Regions from separate parts of the Paenibacillus sp. FSL R7-0204 genome, predicted to be linked through region 1. Evidence: riboswitches for the same ligand, from Rfam matches in the RefSeq annotation. Region 1 holds a riboswitch; the other holds the start of a gene.
The links. Region 1 has a riboswitch for glycine ahead of MKX42_RS02150 (amino acid permease). Riboswitches for the same ligand answer to the same signal wherever they lie in the genome.
Positions count from the first base shown of each region.

Region 2: linked by a shared signal. The riboswitch ahead of gcvT (glycine cleavage system aminomethyltransferase GcvT) and the one ahead of MKX42_RS02150 (amino acid permease) in region 1 are both predicted to bind glycine.

Region 1 is NZ_JBBOCA010000001.1:445,297-450,583, reverse strand. Features, by position in the region: gene MKX42_RS02155 (helix-turn-helix transcriptional regulator) at 1-364, opposite strand, end outside; gene MKX42_RS02150 (amino acid permease) at 399-1,775, opposite strand; glycine riboswitch at 1,915-1,994, opposite strand; gene MKX42_RS02145 (ABC transporter permease) at 2,247-3,224, shown strand; gene MKX42_RS02140 (carbohydrate ABC transporter permease) at 3,241-4,155, shown strand; gene MKX42_RS02135 (ABC transporter substrate-binding protein) at 4,225-5,287, shown strand, end outside.
Region 2 is NZ_JBBOCA010000001.1:895,832-901,118, forward strand. Features, by position in the region: gene gcvPB (aminomethyl-transferring glycine dehydrogenase subunit GcvPB) at 1-1,351, opposite strand, end outside; gene gcvPA (aminomethyl-transferring glycine dehydrogenase subunit GcvPA) at 1,348-2,700, opposite strand; gene gcvT (glycine cleavage system aminomethyltransferase GcvT) at 2,697-3,821, opposite strand; glycine riboswitch at 3,903-4,003, opposite strand; glycine riboswitch at 4,007-4,104, opposite strand; gene gcvH (glycine cleavage system protein GcvH) at 4,289-4,681, shown strand; gene MKX42_RS04060 (hypothetical protein) at 4,779-5,287, opposite strand, start outside.

The DNA of each region.
Region 1 (5,287 bases):
GGCGGAGCCGGGCGGCATTCTCCTTGATATCACCCGGCAGAATCGCTTCAATCTTCCTGCCTGCTGCAGAGGCCCGGTTACCATACTCCGTATCGAACCGCTGCTCCACGAAATCCGTCCCGATCAGCAGGGTCACTGCCTCCTCGGCGGTGAAGCTGACCGGGGGCAGGAAATACCCTTTTACCAGTGAATATCCCTGACCCGTAGCTCCTACCACCGGCACTCCGGCTTCACTAAGCGCCTGGATATCGCGGTAGATGGTTCTTACGCTAGTCTCGAAGACGGACGCCAGATCCTCTGCCCGTACGACCCCTTTGCGCTGCAGCTCCAGTACGATGGCTAACATGCGGTCTGTCTTGTTCATGCGGCGGCTGCACCCTCTTCATCCTGAAATCAGTTTATGTATTAATTATACTGATTTCCTGATCACTTTTCTCCTTACGGCTTCTAATGGAATACAGAACGAACAGCAGGATGAACCAGAGCGGGGTGAACAGCAGCGCCGGACGGGTCTCGGCAGCAAAGAGCATGATCACTAGAATGGCGGCGAACAGCGTCAGGACGGCATAGTTAATTAGCGGGGTGAACGGCGCTTTAAATTTGGAAGCGGAATGTAAGTCCGGGCGGTTCCTTTTATACTTGATATGGCAGACCAGCACAACGCCCCAGACCCAGATGAAGCAAATGGCACTGATCGTAGTCACGATGCCGAAGGCCTGACCCGGAATGAGCTTGCTGAGCAGCGCCCCGGCAGAGATCACCAGCGTGGAGAGGAACAAGGAATTCGCAGGTACATGATTCCGGTTCAGCTTCCCAAGCTGAGGAGAGGCCTGATTCCGTCTGCTCAGATTGTAAAGAATCCGGCTGGTCGAGAACATCCCGCTGTTGCAGGCGGAGGCCGCCGAGGTTAAGACCACGAAATTGATAATCCCCGCAGCAATCGGAATCCCGACCAGACTGAAGGTGCGCACGAACGGACTTTCAGCCGCACTAAGCTGGGTCCAGGGGTTAATGCACAGCAGTACGAAGAGCGCGCCTACATAGAAAAACAGAATCCGCAGCGGAATTTTGTTGATCGCGGATGGGATGTTTTTCTCCGGATTCGCCGTCTCCGCTGCCGATACCCCCACCAGCTCCACGCCTACATAAGCGAATACCACCATCTGGAAGGAGAACAGGAAGCCCTTTACCCCGTTCGGGAACACGCCCCCGTGCTCCCAGAGATTGCGGACCGACACTGAGCCTGCATCCGTCTTGAACCCGATTACCAGCAGGACTATGCCCAGGCCGATCAGAGCCAGAATCGTAACCACCTTGATCAGAGCAAACCAGAATTCGAGTTCGCCGAAGCTTTTGACCGTGAGCAGATTGAGTCCGAGCAGAATGATCAGGCAGATCACGGCCGGTACCCACTGCGGAATATCGAACCAGTACTGCACATAGACGCCCACCGCAATCACATCGGCCATCGCCGTCATAATCCAGCAGAACCAGTAGGTCCAGCCTGTAATGAAGGCCGCGCGCGGCCCCAAGTAATCCTCAGCAATGTCTGTAAAAGATTGATACCCCGCCTTCGAGAGCAGCAGCTCTCCCAGCGCCCGCATCACAAAAAACACAGCGATTCCCACGATCAGATACGTGAGCATGATGGAGGGCCCGGCCTGTTGAATGGCTTTGCCCGATCCCAGGAATAACCCTGTGCCAATCGTACCTCCGATAGCGATAAGCTGTACATGCCGGTTCGCCAGCTCCCGCTTTAATTCTGTCTGTGCCATTCCTGTTTCCCCCTTAATGTATACAACGCTGAAAATACGCAAAAAAAGAGACTGGATGTCATCCAATCTCCCGGTTCATAAGAAGTTCCAAATAAGCTTCTGCCGGGGCTGAGGCTAATCCGCACGGCAAAATACAATTCGGTACTCTTCTGTCCTTTTGCCTGAGATTGTGAACCCTTCGGCGCTGCGGTTCCCCGCAGTCTCTCCAGAAGCTGCTCCTGCTATAGTGTGATCCATAGCAATCATAGCTCTTGTACTGTATTAAATTGGTGATGCGTTAATGCATTCCGATATTCTAACATATTACTTGCAATGTGAGCAATCATCTGTGAAAAAAGTCTCAATGCTTAGCAGGAGTTTTGCACAATGAGGTCATTTTTGAATAAACAGAGTCATTTGTAAGAAAGAATTCCGTTCATCCGCTCTACTATAATAAATTCATCCAGAACAAGTAGAGTGAGGTTAGAACTTATGGCAAATCCCGCACCACAAGCTTTGAACACCAAGCTAGCGACACCGTCCCAGGGCCGTTTCGGCCGTCTGCTGCACAATATCGTGCGATACCGGGTGCTGCTGCTGATGCTGCTGCCCACGTCGATTATCTTTTTCATCAACTGCTATATTCCGATGTTCGGATTATTCATTGCCTTCAAGAACATCAACTACATTGACGGCATTATGGGCAGTCCCTGGGCCGGGCTGGATAACTTCCGGTTCCTCTTCGCTACCTCTGACGCCCTGCGGGTGACGATCAACACCGTGGGGTACAATGTGGTCTTCATCATCTCAGGCCTCATTCTCTCCGTCTCACTGGCGATTGCGATCAATGAGGTGCGTAACAAGCTGGCTTCGAAGTTCTTCCAGACCGTGATGATTATGCCGAACTTCCTGTCCATGGTCGTGGTCAGCTTCATCGTCTATGCCTTCCTGCACCCGGAGTATGGCTTCCTGGTCAAGCATATTCTGCCGATGTTCGGCTACTCCTCGGTGAACGCTTATATGCATCCTAACGCATGGCCTTACATTCTGTGGATCACCAAAATGTGGCACTCCATCGGGATCGGCAGTGTCATCTACCTGGCGGCTATTACCGGGATCAGCGAGGAGCTGTATGAGGCTGCGGTGATGGACGGGGCCAGTAAATGGCAGCAGATCACCAAAATCACCCTGCCGCTGCTTACGCCGATCATGGTGATTCTCACGATTCTTAACATGGGCGGTATCTTCCGCTCTGACTTCGGGCTGTTCTACCATGTGACCCTAGACTCCGGTGCGCTGCGCTCGACTACAGACGTCATCGACACCTATGTCTACCGGGGCCTGATCCAGCTCAATGACCTGGGGATGTCCTCTGCGGCGAATTTCTATCAATCTGTTGTCGGCTTCTTCCTGGTCATCGGCGCGAACGCTCTGGCCCGTAAGCTGAACCGCGATACGGCTCTTTTCTAGAAACGGAGGATTCTTAATGACTACTGCATCCCGAAGCAACCCTTATACCAAAGGCTCCACTACCGCCCAGATTATTCTGAATGTGTTCTTCATCGCCTTCAGCCTGGCGTGTATCCTGCCGATCCTGCTCATTGTCGCTATCTCCTTAACCAACGAGAAGGCCTTGACGCTGCAGGGTTACAAGTTCTGGCCCGATCATATCGACGCATCCGCGTACCAATATCTGTTCAAGCATTCGGAGACCCTGGTTAAGGCGTATGGCGTCAGCCTGACCGTTACCCTTATCGGGACTGTGCTGGCCGTGCTGCTGATTGCGCTGTATGCGTATCCGCTATACCGGAAGGATTTCCCTTTTAAAAAGACATTCAACTTCTACCTGCTGATCACCATGCTGTTCTCGGGAGGGCTTGTCCCCTTCTACCTGCTGTACGTGAACTATCTCGATCTGAAGGACTCGCTGGTTGCGCTGATTCTGCCCGGCTTGTCCAATGCCTTCTATATCTTCATCACCCGTACCTTCTTCCAGCAGACGATCCCGGAGGAGATGATTGAATCCGGCAAGCTCGATGGGGCCTCGGAGTGGCGGATCTTCTTCCAGCTGGTGCTGCCGATCTCCCTGCCTGTGCTGGCGACCATCGGACTGTTCACTACGCTGATGTACTGGAATGACTGGTTCAACTCCATGTTATTCATTAATGACACCAACAAGTTCTCGCTGCAGTACGTCATGATTCAGATGATCCGCCAGGCCGAGTTCTTCAAAACCCAGCTTGCCGGCACCGGTGTCGCCCTGATGGTACAGGAATCCGTTCCGACCGAAAGTCTGCGGATGGCCATGGTCGTGCTGTCGATTGGTCCGATTCTGTTCATCTATCCGTTCTTCCAGAAGTACTTCACCAAGGGCCTCACGATTGGGGCTATCAAAGGTTAATTGGTCTAGCTCTGGCGTAAATGCCGGTTAGAATATATGATCTAATTATCATTGAGGAGGTTCATAATCATGAGAACAACCAGAAGCTCGGGCGCGGTGCTTGCTGCCCTAACCGCCGTGATACTGGGCATTACCGGATGCGGCGGGGGCAATTCAGGTGCATCCGCCCCGTCCAAGGCAGAATCGACAGCAGCAGCTACAACAGCAGGCACGGAAGGCAGCACGAATCCTGATACCTCAACGTTCCGCAAGCTGAAAGTTTACACGGTCGGGAATTTCCCGCAAAATGATACCAAGGCGGTTGTAGACGAGATCAACAAGTATCTCAAAGAAAAAATCAACGCCGAGATTGACTTCCAGGGACTCCCTTGGTCCTCCTGGGCCGAGAAGATGGCACTGGCCTATCAATCCGGTGAACAGGTCGATCTGACCTTCGCCCCCAACTGGGCGGATTTCGCCAATAACGTAGCCAAAGGCGCATTTCTCCCGCTGGATGATCTGTTAGCCAAATATGGACAAGGCATCAAAGACACCCTTGATCCCCGCTTCCTTGACGGCGGAACCGTTGACGGCAAAATCTATGCGATTCCTACCAATAAGGAAATCGGCGAGAGCCATACCATTATGTTCCGCAAGGATCTGGTGGATAAATACGGATTCGATGTGAACTCAATTGAGACGCTGGAGGATCTGGAGCCATGGCTGCAGACGATCAAGGAGAAGGAACCGGCCATCGCGCCGATCTGGCTCTCCGGCAGCGGCTCGGATACCCTGGGCTACTTCGACAAGACCAAAGAGAGCATGAAGGAGAACTTCCGCTATGAGCTGGTGGCAGGTGCTCCTGCCGGAATCGTCCTGGATACCAAGACCGATAAGATGGTGATCAGCTCCATGGAGTCCGACACCGCGATCTACCGGATGAAGCTCTACGGCGACTGGTTCAGCAAAGGCTATATCAATAAAGATGCGGCAACGACCAAGACCAGTACTGAAGACGCTTTCAAGGCCGGCAAGACCTGGATGAAATTCGGTTCAGACAAACCGGACTCGGACAAGGAAGATTCCATCGCCACCGGCATTGAGCTGGTGAAGCTGAAGGGGAATGAACCCGAGATCAGCACAGCCAGTGTCA
Region 2 (5,287 bases), 450 kb from region 1:
CTTCCTTAACGATTCGGATCATCGTCTCAATGAAGCCGTCGAGCGTCTCCTTACTCTCGGTCTCGGTCGGCTCAATCATCATACATTCCTCTACCGTCAGCGGGAAGTAGACGGTTGGCGGATGATAGCCGAAGTCAAGCAGCCGTTTGGCTACATCGAGGGTACGTACTCCGTATTGCTTAAGGTTCTTGCCGGACATGACGAATTCATGCTTGCAGACGCCCGGGAAGGGAATCTCGAAGTAAGGAGCCAGCCGGTGCATCATATAGTTGGCGTTCAGCACGGCGTTCTCGGACACCTCACGCAGGCCGTCAGGACCGTAGGTGCGGATATACGCATAAGCACGGACGAGAATCCCGAAGTTGCCGTAAAAGGCTTTGACGCGGCCGATCGATTCCGGCCCGCCGCAGTCCAGCGTGAAGCTGCCGTCCCCGTTCTGGGCCACAGTAGGCTGCGGCAGGAACGGGATCAGCTTCGCCTTCACACCGACCGGTCCGGCTCCCGGCCCGCCGCCGCCATGCGGCGTACTCATCGTCTTGTGCAGGTTGAGATGCACCACATCGAAGCCCATATCGCCAGGGCGGGTGATGCCCATAATCGCGTTGGAGTTCGCTCCGTCATAATAGAGCAAGCCGCCCGCTTCATGGACAATTGCGGCGATCTCGACGATCTGCGTCTCGAAGAGTCCGAGGGTACTCGGGTTCGTGAGCATCAGCGCAGCGGTGTCACTGCCGACAGCCGCCTTCAGCGCCGCAAGGTCAACCATACCCTTGTCATTGGACGGGATGGTGACCGTCTCAAGGCCGGCAGCTGCGGCGCTTGCCGGGTTGGTGCCGTGCGAGGAATCGGGCACGATCACCTTGGAGCGAACCTCGCCGCGGCTCTCATGATAGGCGCGGATCATCATCAGGCCGGTCCACTCGCCGTGGGCGCCGGCAGCGGGCTGCAGGGATACAGCATCCATGCCAGTCAGGGCGGCAAGATCCTTTTGCAGCGTGTACATCAGTTCAAGTGCACCCTGGATGCTCTCCTCCGGCTGGTACGGATGGATCTTGGAGAGTCCCGGGAAGCGGGCGACATCCTCGTTGATCTTCGGGTTGTATTTCATCGTGCAGGAGCCGAGCGGATAGAAGCCGTTATCGACTCCGAAGTTGCGGCGGGACAGGGCGGTATAGTGGCGGATCACATCCACCTCGGATACCTCCGGCAGTACGACCGGCTCACTGCGCAGCAGCCCTTCAGGGATGAGTGAGCCAAGGCCCTCGTCCTGCGGCACATCACACAGAGGCAGGGAGTAGGCAGAGCGGCCTGGACGGCTTAATTCAAAAATCAGACTTTGTTCCGGTTTCATAGACAGCCCTCCAGTGCACTTGCGAATTCATCAATTTCGGTCTTGCTTCGTTTCTCCGTTACGGCCACCAGCATATGTCCGGCCAGCTCGGGATAATCCCTGCTTAAATCATAGCCACCCAGATAGCCTTCCTTCAGCAGCTTGGAGTTCACTGCACTCACACTGCTGCCCTCCGGGAGCTTCAGGACAAATTCATTGAAGAACGGGGCAGTGAAGACGCGCTCTGCGCCGGTGATTTCAGCCAGCAGCCCAGCGGCATAGTGGCTCTTGCGGATGTTCAGCTCACCAACCTCACGCATGCCCTCTTTGCCCATGACGGAGAGGTAGACGGAAGCACACAGCGCCAAGAGCGCCTGGTTGGAGCATATATTTGAGGTCGCCTTCTCCCGGCGGATATGCTGTTCGCGGGCTTGCAGCGTCAGCACGAAGCCGCGCTTGCCATTCCGGTCAACCGTCTGGCCGACGATCCGGCCCGGCATCCGGCGCATGAGCGGCTCAGCCACCGCGAAGAATCCGCAGGTAGGGCCGCCCAGCGAGGCGGCGATACCCAGCGGCTGCGCGTCGCCGACTACGATGTCTGCGCCAAGTCTTCCCGGGGCTTCCAGCACGCCGAGCGCAATCGGGTTCGCGCTGACGACGAGTAGACCCTTTACCGCATGGACCAGCGGCTCGATCTGGCGCAGATCCTCAATGCCGCCGAAGAAGTTCGGGGACTGGACCAGCACTGCAGCCGTATCGCTGTCGATAGCTTCGGCCAGCTTGGCGAGATCCGTTACCCCGTCTGCGTAGTCAATCTCCACAATTTGCAGGCCCCAGGCGTTGGCAGAGGTGCGCAGCACCTGACGCGCCTCAGGATGAACTGTGCGGGAGACAATCAGCTTCTTGCGTTTGGTGGCTCCGGCGGCCAGCACCGCTGCCTCGGAGAAAGCAGTTGCGCCGTCATACATACTGGCATTGGCAACCTTCATCCCGGTCAGCTCACAGATATAGGACTGGAATTCGAAAATCGCCTGAAGCTCACCCTGGCTGATCTCCGGCTGATAAGGGGTATAGGCGGTATAGAATTCCGAACGGGAAATCACATGGTTGATGACGACTGGAACATGGTGATCGTATAATCCGGCGCCAAGGAAGCTGGCGTGGGTGTCGAAATCGGTATTCTTGTCTGCCAGCCCCTTCATATGGCGAAGCAGTGCGTACTCATCCAGAGCGCCGGACATCGGCAGAGTACCCTGGTAACGGACAGACTGCGGAATATCGGCGAACAGCTCATCGATGGACTGGATGCCTACGGTTTCCATCATTTCTGCGCGGTCTTGCCCGGTCATAGGCAGATAGCGGTGCTTCATTGCGGCTTCACTCCTTGGCTTCTTTTGTAGAATGGGGCTTTGATGACGGCAGCCTTCAGCTGCTTGCCGCGGATCTCTACGTACACCTCTGTACCGATCTCCGTATAGGCAGTATCCAGCAGGGCGAGTCCGAGATTCCGCTTCAGGGTCGGGGACTGGGTGCCGGTCGTTACTTCACCTATCTTCACTCCATCCGCGTATACGGGATAGTGGGAGCGGGGAATGCCGCGGTCGATCATCTCCAGGCCCACAAGACGCCGGGGCAGGCCGGCATCCTTCTGCTTCAGCAGGGCATCGCGGCCGATGAAGTCCCCTGCGTCCAGCTTCACGAAGAACTGGACACCGGCTTCAAGCGGCGTAATCTCCGCAGACAGCTCCTGGCCGTACAGCGGCAGCTTGGCCTCGAAGCGGAGTGTATCACGTGCGCCGAGTCCGGCAGGCGTAAGGCCGTGCGGAGCGCCAGCGGCCAGCAGGCCGTTCCAGAGTGTTGCTGCTGTATCGGCGGGAGCATACAGCTCGAAGCCGTCTTCGCCGGTATATCCGGTACGGGAGAGCAGGACAGTGACGCCGCAGACTTCAGCCTGTTCGATGAAGTGGAACGGCTTAAGCTCTGTTAGAGACACCTGCGTAACTTTGGCCAGAATCGTCTCGGCCAGCGGTCCCTGCAAGGCAAGCAGCAGGGTCTCATCCGAGACATTGTTCAGAGTGACCCCGCTGAACTCAGCGGTGAGATGCTCCTGCAGCCACTGGAAGTCTTTGTCGATATTGGAAGCGTTGACGACAAGCATATAGCGCTCTTCGCCCAGCCGGTATACGAGCAGATCGTCCACCACTCCGCCGCTTGGATAGAGCATCAGAGTGTACTGGGCCGCGCCGTCTTCCAGGCGTGTGACATCATTGGTGGTCATTCTCTGGAGGAAGGCTTCAGCGCCGCTCCCGGTAACCATGAATTCTCCCATGTGGGAGACATCGAACAGTCCGGCCCGTTCACGGACAGCTTCATGCTCCTTCACAATGCCTGTGAACTGCACCGGCAGCTCCCAGCCGCCGAAATCAATACATCTGGACTCCGCATAAGCGGCATAGAGGTCATAAAAAGGCGTTCTTCTCAAAGACTCCATCTTGTCACTCCCTTGGCTTTGATTACATACGAAAAAGGACAGGCGAAAGCCATTATGCACGCATGCATAAATGGACTTTCGCTCTGTCCCTTGTACCTGAGAGTTACCCTGCAGTACAGCGCAGGTTTCCCCGTTGGTGATCCGTGAAGCCTGCGGCGCAGGCACCCGGATGCTCTCCAGAGATGCGTCCGGCAAAGGTCCTTTTGCCTGAGAGATTCACCCATCCCGGGCTTACTCCTTCGGCGCTGTCTTCCTGTGAGACAGTCTCTCCCTATGCCATCATTCGCAAACCATATGTTTTTCTACTGTCTCCATTAAACCGGGTAACCCTCTGCCCTGTCAATCAAAAAACGTCAAAAAGTTGACAAATTTAATTTTACTGTCAGTTATATTGACATTAGGCAAGCCGATAACTTAGGCTATAACTAAATTTAGAACTCCAATTACGGAAAAGAGGCGGCTTGGACATGAGTGAAGTGCTTGACAACCTGCTATACAGCGAAGAGCATGAGTGGGCGCAGCAGGGCGAGGGACGCGTAGTACGTGTAGGGATTACGGATCATGCGCAGCATCTGCTGGGCGATATCGTGTTTGTAGAATTTCCGGAAGTGGGCGCAGCGATCTCCGCAGGCGACAGCGTGGGCAGTATCGAATCCGTGAAGACCGTATCGGAGCTATATTCACCCGTATCCGGTAAGGTGACTAAGATCAACGATGCGCTGGAGGCCAGCCCGGAGCTGATCAACGATCAGCCTTACGGAGACGGTTGGATTTTTGAGCTGGAGCTGGACGCAGAGTTCGCAGAGGCAGTAACCGGCCTGCTGGATGCGGCTGCGTACAAGGAACTGGTTGGGGAATAAAAGTTAGCTTATCCGCGAAAGCGCTGAATACGGCAGACTTCTCTTTATTACATTAGATGTCACTAATGTGAGAGGTCTGTCTTTTTGCGTCTGTCTGTTATTCCGGGAAGCTGAGCAAACCGGGATAGACGATGGGAGCAGAGTGCCACAGGAAGGGCAAGAGAACCAGGCCCGCCACAGCAAACAGAAGGCACAGCAGCAGGAAACGGTACCTTTTTCGGGGACGGGTGGCGGGCTTCAGCACGAAATAATACACTCCGGCTGAATAAAACGGGAAAAGCACGGCGGCAGACATCCCCATACATACGATAAATGTCGCTTCCCCTGCAGAACTGGGGATCATGGCTTCCGGGTTATAGACCGGATTGACTTGTAAAAAGAGGAGAAGAAACGTCGAATATGCGCTCAGCAGAAGCAGGGGGAAACAGCGGATCCGCCCATTCCCGGACAAGCCGTAGAGCATCCACCAGACCCCGAACCAAGCCAGGGCGAAAAGAGCTCCGGCAATAAGGTAATCAGCGCCAATTGCAATCAGCTTGTCCAGCGGATAGACGCGGGCCAGGTCTCCCCAGAAGTAACGGGAGGAGAAGAACTGCATGAAGGCGG